Regions from separate parts of the Paenibacillus sp. 7541 genome, predicted to be linked through region 2. Evidence: predicted binding sites of a transcription regulator. Region 2 holds the regulator's gene; the other holds the start of a gene.
The links. Region 2 encodes NrdR, which represses ribonucleotide reductase genes. Its sites were predicted from a motif close to AACACNATATATNGTGTT; they were not measured.
Positions count from the first base shown of each region.

Region 1: CHH75_RS02485 (anaerobic ribonucleoside triphosphate reductase) is a predicted target of NrdR. The motif match lies at 2,036-2,053, and genes of this name have one in related genera.

Region 1 covers NZ_NQLZ01000005.1:28,195-36,440, reverse strand. The annotation lists gene CHH75_RS02485 (anaerobic ribonucleoside triphosphate reductase) at 1-1,957, opposite strand, end outside; gene CHH75_RS02480 (PCYCGC motif-containing (lipo)protein) at 2,321-2,890, opposite strand; gene CHH75_RS02475 (replication-associated recombination protein A) at 2,943-4,250, opposite strand; gene CHH75_RS02470 (HelD family protein) at 4,612-6,786, opposite strand; gene CHH75_RS02465 (tRNA threonylcarbamoyladenosine dehydratase) at 7,004-7,759, opposite strand; gene aspS (aspartate--tRNA ligase) at 7,794-8,246, opposite strand, start outside.
Region 2 covers NZ_NQLZ01000012.1:44,423-52,668, reverse strand. The annotation lists gene CHH75_RS07850 (ABC transporter substrate-binding protein) at 1-1,080, opposite strand, end outside; gene CHH75_RS07845 (response regulator transcription factor) at 1,375-2,070, shown strand; tRNA gene CHH75_RS07840 (tRNA-Ala) at 2,316-2,388, opposite strand; gene nrdR (transcriptional regulator NrdR) at 2,645-3,118, opposite strand; gene CHH75_RS07830 (alpha/beta-type small acid-soluble spore protein) at 3,234-3,458, shown strand; gene CHH75_RS07825 (lytic transglycosylase domain-containing protein) at 3,531-4,094, opposite strand; gene coaE (dephospho-CoA kinase) at 4,091-4,693, opposite strand; gene CHH75_RS07815 (MntP/YtaF family protein) at 4,703-5,452, opposite strand; gene mutM (DNA-formamidopyrimidine glycosylase) at 5,591-6,460, opposite strand; gene polA (DNA polymerase I) at 6,590-8,246, opposite strand, start outside.

The DNA of each region.
Region 1 (8,246 bases), on a different contig from region 2:
AAGCGGCGGTGTTCATTCTCGCATTCCCGTCCAGCTCCACGTAGGAGATGGCCCCGGCGTTGCACAGCTTGTGGAACGGCGCCTCCAGCTTGATTTTCTCAAAGGCCGAAAGCTTGTAATACACCGGAACGTGAAAGGAATTTGTATAGTACTCCTTGTCTGTCACGCCGGGAATGCTCCCGTACTCCGCCTGATCGACCGCCGTGAATTTACCGGACAGACCCTCAGCAGGGGTAGCGAAGAGCGAGATATTCAGATTGTACTTGTCGCTCATCTCATCGCAGAAGCGGCGCATGCGGGAAATCATCTCGAGACCAAGGCGATGGCTGCCTTCGTCCTCCCCGTGGTGCTTGCCTGTCAGCGCCTTGAGGCATTCGGCCAGTCCGATAAAACCAAGCGCAAGCGTGCCATGCTTGATCAGCTCGCGAACCTGATCGTCAGGACCCAGCGAGTCTCCGCCTTCCCATACCCCTTCGCGCATCATGAAATCCGATGCTTTGGCCGGCTGCTTCGCCTGAATCTCAAACCGGTGGACAAGACCTTCCACCGCGATGTTCATATAGCGATCCAATTGACGGAAGAAGCCTTCCAGATCCGGTTCAGTTCGTTTGCCAAATACGATGCCGGATTCCATCCCGAGGCGAACCAGATTAATCGTATTGAAGGACAGGTTGCCTTTGCCGCTGAGCCGGTTGCGTCCGAACCGGTCGGAAATGGTGCGGGTCCTGCAGCCCATCGTGGCAATGATCGTATCCGGATCATCCGGCTGATAATACGGCAGGTTGAAGGAAGCATCCACATTGACAAAATTCGGATACAGCCTCCGGCTGGAGCATTCCACCGCCTTCAGGAACAGATCATAATTCGGCTCCCCTTCGGCCTGGTTCACACCCTGCTTGCACTGGAAAATATGCTGCGGGAATATCGGCGTCTCGCCTCGGCCCAAGCCATCGATCGTTGCATCCAGCAGCGCGCGGGTCACCAGCCTTCCCTCGGTGGAGGTGCACATGCCATAGTTCAGCGAGGTGAACGGAATTTGACCGCCGGCCCGGCTGCTCATCGTGTTCAGATTGTGTATCAGCGACTCCGCTGCCTGCTTCGTCTCATGGACGGTTTCCTCATAGGCATAGGCATAGGTTCGCGGATACGCGGCCTTCAGGGACATATTGTCTATGTAAAGCTCACCATCCTCGAGCAGATGGGCCAGGCTGCCGTCTGCAGACCCTTCATGAGCTTTCCCGCTCGTCTCCCCGAGATAGAGCAGCCCTTTGCGGAAATGTCTGCGAAATGATTTTCCGACATATGGGGCCAGATCCCAGTCGATTTTATTGGCCGAAACCCCGCCAAACTGACTGTTCTGCTGGGACTGAAAAATAATGGCCACAAGCGCCATCGCGGTCATGATGCTCTGCGGCGGGCGCACCGATCCGTTGCCGGTATTAAAGCCTTTAGCCAGCAGACGGTCAAACGGGATAAAGATGCAGTTGGTCGTTCCGAGCGCATATTGATCCAGATCATGCACATACACATAGCCGTCCTTCACCGCCTTGTACAGCTCCGAAGGAAGAACAAAGCGGTTGGCGATCCATTTGGCGTATTCGGATCCGATGCGGCTCATCTTTCCACTGAAGGATTCCCCGTTCAAATTGGCATTCTCCCGAAGCAGATCAGGATTCGCTGCACCGATCACATCACTGCTGATTTTGTACAGCTCCCCTCTCCTGATCCGCTCCAGATCGCGGGCATCCCGATATTGGCTGTAGGCATCCGCCACTTCCCCATACTGGCTTTCCCTCAGAGCCTGGATGACACAATCCTGAATATATTCCACCGTGAGGCTCTCTGCCTCCGCTACCCGATCCGTCACCTGCTGCCCGATGCGGACCGACACATCGTCTTCAGCGCTGCCTTTGACTGCCCGAAAGGCCTTGTTCACCGCTCTCACGATGCGTGACATATCAAATTCAGTCAAGCTCCCATCCCGCTTCATTACCTGCAACATCTTGATCAATCACTCCCCTGCCGAAATTCAAACAAATCAATATATTGTATGCCAGAACAAGATAACATCAATATGTTGATTTATTCTGTAACAAAAGTCACTGTTTGTTCGAGCAGGATCCGAACGGCTCTGTTTAAGTGCCGGCGAGGCTTGGCCTGACGGCGTTTTTCAAAAAAATTATGATCCATATCATCCGTAGAGAAGTCACATACATGGAGAACACCCCGAGTCCGAATGAGACACGCAAAAAGAAGCTGACCTCCAATCACGATAGTGATCCGAGCCAGCTCCTTTGTTCAGCGGTTATCTATGGATATATTAACTCTCTGCCGGCGGCAGCGGCGTCCGGGTTGGGGCGGCATAACCTGTCTTGTACTTCTCGTCGATGGCGGCCCGGATATCGGACAAGTGCATTCCCTCGCTTCTCATCAGTGCGGATTCCACCGCAATGTCCAGGCAGACGCCGCAGCGGGTGCCATGATCATCCCACTCGACACTGCCGTCCTCCCGGATTTCATGAATGAAGCAGTTCAGATTGCTCTGATGACCGGCGCTATCGCCGCAGCCGCAGTAGCATGGCATGTATTCAAGCACATCGCTGACCTGGGCAGCCAGAGCATAAATCGTCCGCATCTCGCTTACCGCCCCATCCAGGAAGGTTGGAAGTTCCTCGATCGAAGCGGTGACCTCCCGCAAATCTCCGCTCGCATGATGGAGATGGTCATGCTCCCCCGGCGTGTCCCCGGCTGCATGATACTCCTGCTCAGCCCCGGCGGGCGAGCCGGCCGCAGCGCTATCAGAGTCGGTCGTCTTGCCCGCTTGGCAGCCGCCCAGCACAATCGCTGTGGACAGCAGCAGAATCATATAACGCGACATCTTTCTTGTCATTCCTATTTCCCCTCCAGCACAATGAATCGTTCATACGAAGCGCAGGGCCTGGTTACTCACTCCGGCGAAGGCGCTGGTTATGGGCGATCTTGGCCTCATTCCCCTGCTCCGTAGCCTGATAGAACACCCGATTGTTCAGCTCCTTCGGCAAATAATCCTGTTTCACATAATGCCCCGGATAATCATGCGGGTATTTGTAGCCAACATGCCCCAGCTTCACCGCGCCTTTATAATGCGCATCCCGCAGATGAAGCGGAACCTCGGCCGACTTCACCTCATCCATGGCAGACATCGCTCTGGATATCGCATCCACAACCGCATTCGATTTCGGGCTTTCAACCGCAAACAGAATCGCCTGGGCGATATTCAGCTTTGCCTCCGGCCAGCCGTTGTTCCGGTACGCTTCCAACGCGCTGACCGCCTGCACCATCGCCTGTGGATTGGCAAGGCCGATATCCTCGCTGCTGGCGGCGATCAGGCGGCGAAGGAACACCATCGGGTCCATCCCGAGCTTCTCAACCGCATACAGAAACCAGAACAGCGCCGCATCGCTGGAGCCGCGGATGCTCTTATGAAAAGCGGACAATACATCGTACTGCGTAGACTCATCCGCCCGCACGGTCGGTCTGCGAATCGATTCCTCCGCCACCTCCAGCGTAATGTGGATGCTGCCGTCCTGCCCCGGGGGCGTGGTGAGCGCGGCCAGCTCCAGTGCATTCAGCGCGCGGCGAATATCGCCGTTAGCCATGGAAGCAATATGATCCAGCGCCGCATCATCCACCTGAAGATCCATAAAGCCCAGCCCTCTGTCCTCGTTCGCCAGCGCTCTTCGCATAGCGATCATGGCATGATCCCTGTTCAGCGGCTCCAGCTGAAACAAGGTTGAGCGGCTCATCAAGGCCCCGTTCACATAGTGAAACGGGTTCTCCGTAGTCGCGCCGATAAAAATAATCGTCCCGTTCTCCACCGCCGGCAGCAGCGCATCCTGTCTGGAGCTGTTGAAGCGATGGACCTCATCGAGGAACAGAATCGTTTTCGTTCCGTACAAACTTTTGTTGCTCTGGGCCTGCTCAATCACTTCCCTGACATCCTTCACAGACGCCTCAACGGCATTCAGCCGCACAAAAGCGCCCTTCGTCTGTGTAGAGATAATGTGAGCGAGCGTTGTTTTTCCACATCCAGGCGGGCCATAGAGAAGAATCGAGGAGACTTGATCAGCTTCAATGGCTCTTCTCAGCAGTTTGCCCGGGCCTATAATGTGCTCCTGCCCGATATATTCATCCAGCGTTTGCGGACGCATACGGTCAGCCAGCAGCCGTCCGTTCCGGTCCTCTTCGCGACTTAAACTGAACAAATCCATGCCGTTTAACACTTCCTTGTCTGAATTCAAGCTTGTCCATCCATGCCGATATGTGAACATGCGTTTCTATTTATCAGCCTATATCATAACATATTCACCGAGGCCGCGCCCATCATCCGTGGATGATTGCGATTCAGCATCATAGCTGCTGGATGAAGGTGAACAAACCCGGGGGACACAAAGAAAAAACCGAAACCACAGCCCTTGGGACCATGGTTTCGGAGGTGGTGACATTCTGCCGGTCAGAACAGGCTGCGCATATCCGTCCACGCGGCCCGCCTTCCACGGCTCCTCGTATAGCTGGCAGCTCTTTCATGAACGGGCAGCCCGCTGATTGTCTAATAGTGAGCTGCCGCTTGCCTTAAGCCGGCGGCCAGCCTTTGGCCACAATCTCGGACGGCTCAGCATCCACATAGCGCGGCACATGCGTTCCGTGCAGCAGCCACAGCTCATGCAGCGCACGCGTGCAGCCAACATACATCAGTTTGGCGTCCCACGCTTTGTCCGCATAATGATTCGTATCGGCATCGGCCATCACGACGGCGTCAAACTCGAAGCCTTTGGAGAGATAGACGGGAAGGATGGACAAGCCCCCTTGATACGTCTGTTCGCTGCCATCGATCAGGTTCAGCTCCGGCCACTCCGGATTCAGCGCGGCATGAAGCGCCTTAGCCTCCTGCAGCGTCCGGGTCAGGACAGCGACAGTCCGGTACTCCTTCTCCAGCAGCGCTCGCATCGCCTGCTTGATATCCTCTTCCCGCATGGCCGGATCGCTGTATGGAATGAGCCTCACCGCATCTCCGCTGCGGAATACCGGCACGGCCAATAGATCGCTGCGCACCCCATTTTCCAGCACGCGGTTGGCAAATTCAATAATCTCCATCGTGGACCTGTAGCTCCGTGTCAGCGCGTAATACGCCGTGTTCTCCTCCGAGAACAGCGAGCTCATCTCCTCCCAGGCATGCACGCCGCGGTAAGCATGAATTCCTTGGGACAGATCACCGAGGATCGTAAAGGAATGGCCTCTGACGTACATGTCCAGCACCGCTACCTGAAACGGGGAGAAATCCTGGGCTTCGTCAATGACGATGTGATCAAAGCGCTGGTCGCTTGCAATATCGTTCAGCAGGCAGTGAAAATACAACAGCCCCGGCAGATCCTCTTCCCGTACGACATTCTGCTTCAAATCACTGCGTGTCGCTGATTTGACGCTGTCCGGAATCGCAGAGGTCAGCTCTTCTGGCCATAGGCCGGAGGATTTGACCGCCCCGAACAGCATTTTGTACAACGCCAGCGGTTCAAACTTCGGCCATTTGCCGGCATAGGATTTTTCACGCTGGGCTGCTTTTTTCTTCCGTTCCTTCATCACGGCCGCCGACGGCGATTTCTTGAGCTCCATCTCGACCCAGCGATGAATTCTGGTCAGCACCCGCTCCTTCCGCTTCGCAAGCGGATAAGGGCGATATTCCTTGAAGTACCATTCCGCAATCGTCTCCCGCGGCAGCACCGCTCCGTCCCAAGGAGAGAAATCATCGCCAGGCAGCGCACCGGCCTCAAGCGTTTCCACACAGGTCTGGATGAGCTTCATCAGCTCGAGGGAGCCTTTGTAGCGGCCGCTTGTATGCCCGTCAACATCGGGCGTCCCAAGACGAGGATCGCCTTCGAACCATTGTGCCATCGTCTCCAGCCGATCCTGTGATGTTACGTGGATGTCGAGCTGTTCGGCCGCCCAATCGGCAAAGGTGCGCTGCTGAATATCCCCGACGCCCAGCTCAGGAAGCACGTCCGAAATATAGTCCAGAAACATAAGGTTCGGCGCGAAGATGATCATTTTATCCGCCGATACCTGCTCCTTGTACTGGTACAGCAAATAGGCGAGCCGATGCAGCGCTACCGTCGTCTTTCCGCTTCCTGCAACCCCCTGGATAATGAGCGCCGTATTTCTGGCAGCGCGGATAATCTGATCCTGCTCAGCCTGAATGGTAGAAACGATATCGCGCAGGCGGTGATCCTTGTTCTCCCCGAGACGATACACCAGAAATTCGTCTGACACAGCAGGACCGCCGCTTTCCCGATCATAGGTGTCCGATACCCGCTCCAAAATCTGCTTTCGGATGACCACATTGCGCTTTAAATAAACCAGCCCTTCAATGATCCCCTCCGGCGCTTCGAAGGAAGCCGGCTCCGTTCCACCGGTAAAGGAATAGAACAAGCTGGCCACCGGGGCCCGCCAATCGATAACGAGCGGGTATTCCCCGGCCTCTTCCTTATCCAGGCCAACCTTGCCGATGTACAGCCGCTTGCGCTCCCCGACTCCGTTCTCTTGGAAATCCAATCGCCCAAAATAGGGCTCCGGCAAGCTTTTGGCCAGCGCTTGACGCTTCTCCTCTCGCCCTGCCTCCAGCACCTGCTCCGTAAAATCATGGCCGGTATACACCGGAATGCCTCGCAGCCGTTCGAGCTGACGGTCAATTTCGACAATCACCTCTTGTAGCCGTTGCTGCTCTTCTTGATAGGCACTTTGAAAAGCACTCATACTTTCAGTTACCTCCTAAGAAACGATTTTTCTGCATCCGGTTGTTATTTCCAGGCCGTGACACAAAAAGGAGTTCTATTGTAGCATAACCGCGCAGGTTATACTACTGTCTTCTTTCTGTCCTTGACGTAAAAAAAAAGAGTGCCCCGGCAGCAGACAGATAATCTGCTCATCGGGACACCCTTTCCTATAGCCTCTCTCGGCTGTCGCTATCGAATTATACGGAGATTCCGCCTTTTTCAAGCAGATCCCGCACGGTCACGCTGACCATGATCAAACCGGCAACCGGCGGCACAAACGCGTTGCTGGCCGGCGGCTGCTTCGCCTTGCGAATATTCGGCGCGTTCTCCGGCACAATTTTGTCTGTGACGTCCTTGCGGGGCTTCATCGGCTCCTCCATCGAGAACACAACCTTGACCCCTTTTTTAATGCCATCCTTGCGCAGCTTCGTGCGAACGATGCGGGCGATCGGGTCCATCGACGTCTTCGAAATGTCGGCAACCTGGAACTTGGTCGGGTCCATCTTGTTCGCCGCGCCCATGCTGGAGATGATCGGAATGCCGCGCTTCAGACATTCCTTGATCAGATGAACCTTGTAGATGATCGTGTCGGAGGCGTCAATGACATAGTCCAGCTCGTACTTAAACAGCTCTTCATAAGTCTCCTCCGTGTAAAACATGTTGAGGGCGATCGCTTCGCATTCCGGATTGATCAGCTTGCACCGCTCCACCATCAGATCCGCCTTCTTCTGTCCGACCGTCGTGGTCAGCGCATGAATCTGGCGATTGATGTTGGTAATGTCTACGACATCTTTATCAATCAGAATGATACGTCCTACGCCGGTACGGGCGAGAGCCTCCACCGCAATGGAGCCCACGCCGCCGATGCCAAGCACGGCTACCGTGCTGTTCTTCATTATGTCAAGGCCTTCGGGACCGATCGCCAGTTCCGTCCGGGAAAATTGATGCAGCATGCTAGGATGCCAACCTCCTTTTGCAAATACGGTATTACTTCGACTCTACAGGCTTCTTCGCCAGCTTGATATGAAGCTGCTCCAGCTGAGCTGTGTCCACCTCGGAAGGCGCGTTCATCAAAAGATCTGTTGCGCTTGCCGTTTTCGGGAAGGCAATCGTCTCACGCAGGTTGTTTCGACCAGCCAGCAGCATCACCAGACGGTCGAAGCCAAAGGCAATTCCTCCGTGCGGCGGAGTGCCGTACTCAAACGCATCGAGAAGGAAGCCGAATTTCTCGTGCGCCTCCTCCGGGGACAAGCCCAGTGCCGCAAACATTTTCTCCTGAATGTCGCGTTTGTATATCCGCATGGAACCGCCGCCCACTTCATAGCCGTTCAATACGAGGTCATACGCCTGAGCACGTACGGCCAGCGGATCGGAGTCGAGCAATTCCAGATCCTCGTCTCTCGGACGGGTGAACGGATGATGCTCGGCAACATAGCGCTT
Region 2 (8,246 bases):
CTGGAAGAGTGCTTCGGCAGAGTGGTACTCCGTTGCGTTCGGCCCTTTCGGAAAAGGTACGAAACCGATGTCGTAATCCGGCATATCCGTCTGCATGCCGCTCAACTCGTGGAGGGCACCGGCGTACATTAATGTATTGCCTTGACGGAAAAATTGGCCTGGCTCCGTCCAGTCGCCGCCCTCGGTTGGTCTTGCTAGTTTCTCGGTAGCAATACGAGAAATGAAATGAAGAGCATCCAGTGTTGCAGGATCTTCTAGATTTTGCTTATCTTCTTTGGTCAGACCCGTGTTGTTGGAATATAAGGCATGATCCATAAGCGAGGAGTTTGCTAGCCCCCAAGTGTCCAGCTTGCCATCGTTGTTCGTATCTTTGTTGGCTTCTTTAGCCACTTTTATGAATGTTTCCCAATTCCAGTTATCTTCGTTCACGTACTCTTGAAGCGGCTTTAAGCCAAGCTGGTTCATAAGTGTACGATTGTAAAAGATGCCCTGAACCAGATTTGCTTGATTTTCGGTGAATCCGTACCCCCTGTCTTCATACGTGTAGTATTCGTTTGTAACCTTTTGATTAAAGGCGACGGGGTTTTTGGTGTATTCGTCGATCGGCCAGAGCAGATCCTGTTTAACCAAGGTAGGCACCGTGTAGGTTTTGCCAAGGCGAACAATATCACCGACCGGTTCACCAGCGAGCAAGGAAGCAGTAACTTTCTCTTGGTACTCGCCGTAGTCGATGGCCACGTACTCCACTTTAAAATTATGCTTTTGCATCAGGTCTTCAAGATTCTTCTTGCGCTGGATATTGTCCGGGGTATCCTCCGGAATCGTCATATCCCACCAAGAGACGATTTTGATCGTCTTACCGCCTAAATCGAAATCCATTTCCGGCGTTCTGTAGACTTCATCCCCGCCGCTGTTTTCCGTCTCGTCCGTTCCCTTCGACGTCTCGTTTTCAGTGCTGCTATTCGTGCCCGATTCCACGGCTTCTTGAGTGCCGCTGCTCGGGTTGTCCGAGCCACCGCTGCAGGCTGCAAGCAGCAGAACCAGTCCCAATAACAGAACCATTAATTTGCGAACACGCATCTTTAATCCCCCTCAACGTTTGATGTTTGGTCCAGATTCACCCAAAGTTTAGCGCTTACATTTCCATGCAACAACCTGGGGAAATCGAGATATTCTACCCCTGAAACGCTAGAAGACCGTCCCCTGCAACGGCTTGTCCGCCAATCTATTTCAACCCAGCTTTGCAAGAAGTAAAGAACGGTTAGGAATGCAAAGAAAAGCACATTGTGGAAAAGGGGGGCCGGACAACATAATGTAAGCGTAAACATTTTGATGGATATTCTGCTTTTCGCATTATCTGGGGAGGGAGTCATTATGTCTAAGTTACTGTATATCAATCTGGGCTGCTGCTCCGATGACATGCTTCGCCTGCAGGATTGGCGCAAATGTGGGATGAACATGGAAATCTGCGATGATGATTATGAGGCATCGCTGCGCCAGATTGAGGAGAATGGCTATTCACTGGCGGTTATCAACATGACCGGCAGCCCCAAGAAAGGGTTGGAGCTGTGCGGTCGAATCCGGAGGATCAGCCGATTACCCATCATTGTTGTTGAGGATACCATGGAATTTGCCTTCATCCGCAAAGCGCTGCAGCTGCAGGTAAGCGATTACGTACCGAGCACGTTGCCGGCTGAGGAACTGGTGAAGAGCGTAGCTGCTGTTTACGCGAACCAACGCCGCACTGAGGATGACGTGATTCACAGAGTCAAGGAATATGTGGGGAAGAAGCTTCACGAGAATATTACGCTTAAAGACATTTCAAGCAAATTCCATTTCAACCGCTCCTATCTTGGCCAAAAGTTCAAAAACCATGAAAATATGAGTTTTAACCAATATTTGTTCATTCAACGTATGGAAAGAGCGAAAATGCTGCTGGAGCAAACAGATCTGAAGATTTACGAAATTGCGAACGAGGTGGGATATACTGAAATCGACTGGTTTTATAAACGATTTAAATCCTATACCGGCGTAAGTGCCAACGAATATCGTAAGATGGTCGCCTCCTAATCTGCCAAGCCAATGCAAATTAGTCCTTGGGTTATCCAAGGACTGCTGTCTGACCATACGCCTGGTCGCAATTATTATGCTCCATCCCGGCTTAGCCTGAAGGTTCGGTATTCCTGCGACGTCAGGCCGAATGAACCGATCTCACCGATTTCCCACTGATGTAAGACACTTTAAGAAACCAAGTTCTAAGTTCTTATTAAATTCGGAAAACAAAAAACCCTTGAATATCAAGGGTTTTCTTATTATGGAGCCTAGGGGGATCGAACCCCTGACCTCATCGCTGCCAGCGATGCGCTCTCCCAGCTGAGCTAAGGCCCCGTATGTTATTCATTTGCGAATTCAACGATACCCGTTTTCTTCCCGCCTGAATAATATACCATATAGCATCCTGGACATGCAATAGTTTTTTTTCAAAAAAATCAGCAGCCAACGGGAGCTGAATCGCGGACGAGCTTAAGCTTAACACGGCGGCTCCGGGCAGTTCTCGGCATGAAGCAATTCCGCCTGCCTAAGACTGCCCTGATTCTCTGCTGCCGCATATTCAGGCAGCTTACGCACCTCGGTTCCTCTTCTTCTATACCTCGGTTTCGTCTGTTCCCTTGGACAGCAGGCTCTTCAGTTCCTTCATAAACATGTTGATATCTTTAAACTGACGATACACCGAAGCAAAGCGGACATACGCCACCTCATCCACAGGATATAGCCGCTCCATCAGCAGCTCGCCAATCTGGCGGCTCTCGACCTCTGCAGCCGCAGTATTGCGCAGCGCCTGCTCCACGTCGGATACAATTTTATCAAGTTGATCCACCGACACCGGCCGCTTCTCACAAGCACGAATCAGACCGCGCAGCACCTTCTCCCTGCTGAATTCCTCACGGCTCCCATCCTTCTTCACGACAATGAGCGGCGTCTCTTCCACCATCTCAAAGGTCGTAAACCTCCTGCTGCACTGCTCGCACTCTCTGCGGCGGCGGATCGACTTGTTCTCATTCGCCGGACGGGAGTCCAGCACCTTGGTCCCTGCATGACTGCAATACGGACACTTCATACGCTACACCACTTCCTTATATAAAAATTACCAATAAATGAAAAGTCATTTTAGGTTATGAAAATCCGAAACCCGAGACATAATACTTGTACCAACCCAAGGAGGTGAACTAACAATGGCACAAAGCAACAGCTCCAACAACCTGGTTGTTCCTCGCGCAAACGCTGCTCTTGAGCAGTTGAAGTACGAGGTGGCTCAAGAACTTGGTATCTCCATCCCACAAGACGGCTACCAAGGTAACATGACTTCCTACGAAAACGGTTCGATCGGGGGATACATCACCAAGCGTCTGGTAACCCTGGCCGAGCAACAATTGGCTGGTCAATTCTCCGGTCAATAATCGATTCTTCCTTTGACAAAGTGAGTGTTGGGAAGGCTTGAGCATTCAAGCCTTTCCAGCGCTCTTTTTCATTCAGAACTCATCGTATATGCTCGTATACTGATTATAATAATAAATGACTCGCTGTACATAATGCCGGGTCTCGCCAAAAGGAATGCTCTTCACATTCTCATAGCTGCCGTCCCAGGTGCCTTTGCTGAGCCAGTTCTTGACGTTCCCTGGCCCGGCATTGTAGGCCGCAATCGCCGCTATCGGATTGCCGTCCATTTGCTGGTACAGATTTCTGATGTACCAGGTGCCGAGCTGGATGTTGACGTCCACCTCATGCTTGACGTTGTCCAGCGAGCTGGCCGGCAGCTTGGCCATTTCCATCGCCCAGTTGGCCGTATCCGGCATCAGCTGCATAATGCCGAGCGCGCCTTTCTTGGACTCCTTGCCCGGCTTGAAATTGGTCTCCACGCGGATAATCGAAGCAACAAGGAAAGGATCGACATCATAATAGGACGCATGTTTCCGAATCTCATCCTTGTAATGGATAGGATACAAGAGCGACATCCAGTTGGACGTCAGAAACAGCAGGGATAAAAAAGAAATCAACAGCAGAAGCAGCACTCTCTTTTTCCGGAGCCACCTCATGCCTCTCTAACCATCCTCTGCCATAGCTTGTCCACCTGCTGCTCGGTATCCGCCAATGTCCCGCTGTTGTCGATCACGATGTCAGCCAACTGCTTCTTCTGCTCAATGTCGAGTTGGCTGCTTAATCTGGCCTCTGCCTGTTCCTTCGATATTCCGTCACGTTCCATAAGACGCTGAAGCTGCACTTCCTGCGGCACATATACGACCACAATCGTATTCAGGTACGGGTACTCCTCCCTCGCTTCCAGCAGCAGTGGAATGTCCACCACCACAGGCTGACCGGGATGCTCCCGCTCATAGGCTTGTACCTGCCTGCGGATTTCCTGGCGGATGGCCGGATGGGTAATGTCATTCAGCGCCTGCCGCTCGCTCGGATTGTGAAAAATAATCTCGCCCAGTCTTTTACGATTTAGGCTTCCGTCCGCCAGCAATATCTCTTGTCCAAAATGAGCAGTCACCGCAAGCAGAACCGGATGGCCCGGGAGCATCACTTCCCGGGCGATAACATCGGCATCAACGAGAAGCGCTCCCTTTTCGACCAGCATCGAGGACACTGTGCTTTTTCCTGTTGCGATTCCCCCGGTTAAACCGATATTCATGACTTCACCTCATAACAGCTTCATTATACCCATGATGATTAATAAAAAAGCAGGCAGATAGGAGATATACTTCATACTCCTGCTCGAAGCGAACCGCAGCCCGATCTTCATCCCCAGCAAGAGAAAGGTGCCGCTGAAAATAGCCACGATCACCGCTGTCCCAAGCGGAGAGAAACCAAGCATCGCCGCGCCAAGCCCTGCGCCAAACGCATCCAGTGACAATGCGATGCCGAGCCACATCGCTTCCCATGGCGATATGCTTCCCGAGTCATCCATATCCGCTCGCGCCGGGCTGCGCAAAATCTGAATGACGATGCCCAGCTTCCGGATCTCAAGCGAGAAGACCGCCTTCTGACCGTCTCCCGGCTCACTCCGCTTCGCGGGTATACCCGCTGCTGTTGCTGGAAGCTCACCGGAAACGGATGCTTCACTGCGCTCCTCCACTTCCTTATGAAGCACCAGCGGCGGCTCGGACTCGGAATCGCCTGCTCGTTTGATCTGCTGCCACAACGACCAGCAGCCTAACAGAATGAGGATCACAGCCCCGATGACGGAGGCTGCAAACGGGGAAAAGAACCGTTGTAACAAAGCGCCTGCCTGCATGGAAATGCCGAGCACAAGTCCCGAGCATAGCGAAATGATCAGTACGGATAGCAGCGGGATTCTCGTTTTGCGTAGACCATATGTAACCCCGGCCCCGAATCCGTCCAGGCTAAGTGCAAAGGCAAGCAGTACAGGTGAGAAAATAAGACTGAGCACCCTCTTCCCTCCCTTGAAGGCCGCGGCATCAAGATCAAGCCGCCTCTGTGATGAACAGCGGACATCCTCACGCCTTCGGCATATGTTCATCACAGTATATGGCTTTCGGAAAAGATAGGTGCATGCCTATATTTTATCTTAGCGTTTGCGCTTCATCTTGCCAGCTGAAACAGCTACAGTCCCCAGCGGCTGGCAACTCGGACAATAATGCGTGCCCCGGCCGCCGACCACCGTTTTGTGGACCGGTTTCCCGCATGAATGACAGGGCTCATCCTTTCGCCCATAAATCTTCAGACGTTGCTGGAACATCCCCATTTCCCCTTGACCGTTCACATAGGACTTGATGGAAGAGCCGCCGGCTTCCACCGCTTCAGTCAGTGTGTCCACAATGGCCTGGTGCAGGCGGTCCAGCTCAGCCTCGCTCAAAGTGTGGGCAATGCGCTCCGGATGGAGGCCTGCCCTGAACAGAGCCTCATCCACATAGATATTTCCGATCCCGACGATGTATGCCTGGTTCAGCAGCACCGCCTTGATTTTGGTTTTCTTCGTGCGGATGATGGCTTTGAACTTGTCAGCGGTAAAATCCGGGTCCAGCGGCTCAAAGCCCAGCTTGGCGAGAGGAGGATGCTGAAACTCCTCCCCCGTCGCAAACAGATGCATCGTGCCGAACTGGCGCACATCCTTATACCGCAGCTCCGTTCCGTCTGTAAAATGAAAGATCACATGGGTATGCTTCTCCACAGGCTCCTCGGCCCGGTATACCCCATAGCGTCCTTCCATCCGCAGATGGGAGACCAGCACAAGCCCGTCCAGCAAGATCCGCAGAAACTTCCCGCGCCGCTCCACTCCCTGGATCGTATGCTGCTCTAGCATGAACGCAAACTGCTGAATGTCGTCAGGACGCTGAATAATGCGCGGCAAATTCACGGTTACGCGTTCTATATGTTTTCCAACGATAAGTTGATTTAATGTTCGTTTGACTGTTTCGACTTCCGGTAGTTCCGGCATGATGACTTCACCTCATTCTCCATTATACCGGATGCGAACCTCTAGCGGGGCAGCGGTTTTTGGAAAAACCAATCACAAGCCTACAGCGTGAACGGCCCTGAACCAAGCTTCCTCCTGCCGGCGTCAATCTTACTTGGCCTCGTACCAGTTGCTGCCGTAGCTGACATCCGATTTCAGCGGAACCGACAGCTTGAGCGCGTGGCTCATGACTTCCGGCACCAGCTTTTTCATGACTTCAAGCTCATCCTCCGGCACCTCAAATACCAATTCGTCATGCACCTGAAGCAGCATGCGGCTCTTCAGCTTCTTCTCCTGCAGTGCCTTGTCCATCTGCACCATCGCCAGCTTAATGATATCGGCCGCTGTGCCCTGGATCGGCGTATTCATCGCCGTCCGCTCGGCAAAGGAGCGAAGATTGAAGTTGCTCGCATTGATTTCCGGCAGATAGCGTCTGCGTTCGAGCAATGTTTTCACATAACCTTCCTGCTTCGCCTGCTTCACGATCTCATCCATGTAACGCCGAACACCCTGGAACACTTCAAAATACTGATCGATGAAAGCGGCCGCTTCCTTCCGGGTAATGTTCAGGTTCTGGGACAGGCCGTAATCGCTGATCCCGTACACAATACCGAAGTTGACCGCTTTGGCCGAGCGGCGCATGTTCGCGTCCACCTGATCCTCACTTACACCGAACACGTCCATCGCTGTTTTCGTATGAATGTCCATATCATGAATGAAGGCTTCCTTCAGCCGCTCATCATCCGATATATGTGCCAGCACCCGCAGCTCAATCTGGGAATAGTCTGCTGCCAGAATGCTCCAGCCGGGCTCGGATGGAACAAATACCTTTCTCAGCTTCCGTCCTTCCTCTAAGCGGATCGGAATGTTCTGCAGGTTCGGATATTGGCTGCTGAGCCGCCCGGTCGCAGCAATGGTCTGGCGATAATACGTATGCACCTTGCCGGTGCGATCCGAAATCTCCTTAAGCAGCCCTTCCACATACGTTGATTGCAGCTTGGCTATCGTCCGGTACTGCAAAATTAACCGCACGATATCATGATACGGAGCCAACTTCTCCAGCACCTCGGCATCGGTCGAGAAGCCGGTCTTGGTCTTCTTGATCACCGGCAGCTGCAGCTTGACGAACAGGATCTCCCCCAGCTGCTTCGGCGAGTTCAGATTGAACTCGGTTCCGGCAATTTCATAGATTTGCTGAACCAGCTTCTCGATCTGCGATTCGAACTCACGGCCAAGCTCTTTCAAATCCTCCACATTGACGGCAATGCCCTGCTTCTCCATGTCCGCAAGAATCCGGGACAGCGGCATCTCCAGCTCATGGAACAGCGGCAGCATCCCGTTAGCCTCCAGTTCTTTCTCCTGGATCGGAACCAGTTCGGAGACGGCCAGGCACTTTCTGGCCAGATTCTCGCTCAGCACCGCTTCATCCGGCACTTTGTATTTCGCTCCTTTTCCGAACACCTCTTCATCCGCCTGTAAATAGGACAGCCCGTATTTACCAGCAAGCCCGCTCAGGCTTTGATTCGATTCGGTCGGATCGAGCAAATAGGCAGCCAGATGTACGTCAAATGCGGCCCCGGCAAAAGCAATGCCCTGCCAGTGAAGCGCCAGATCAAGCCGGTGCAGGTCATATCCCCGCTTCGGCACTTCGCTGTCAGCGAGCCAAGCACGGAGCGGTTCCGCTTCTTCGGACTTCAATACCTCAAAGGGAATGTAGAACTGCCGCTGCTCCGTCGCCAGTGCCAGTCCGATCACTTCGGCATGATGA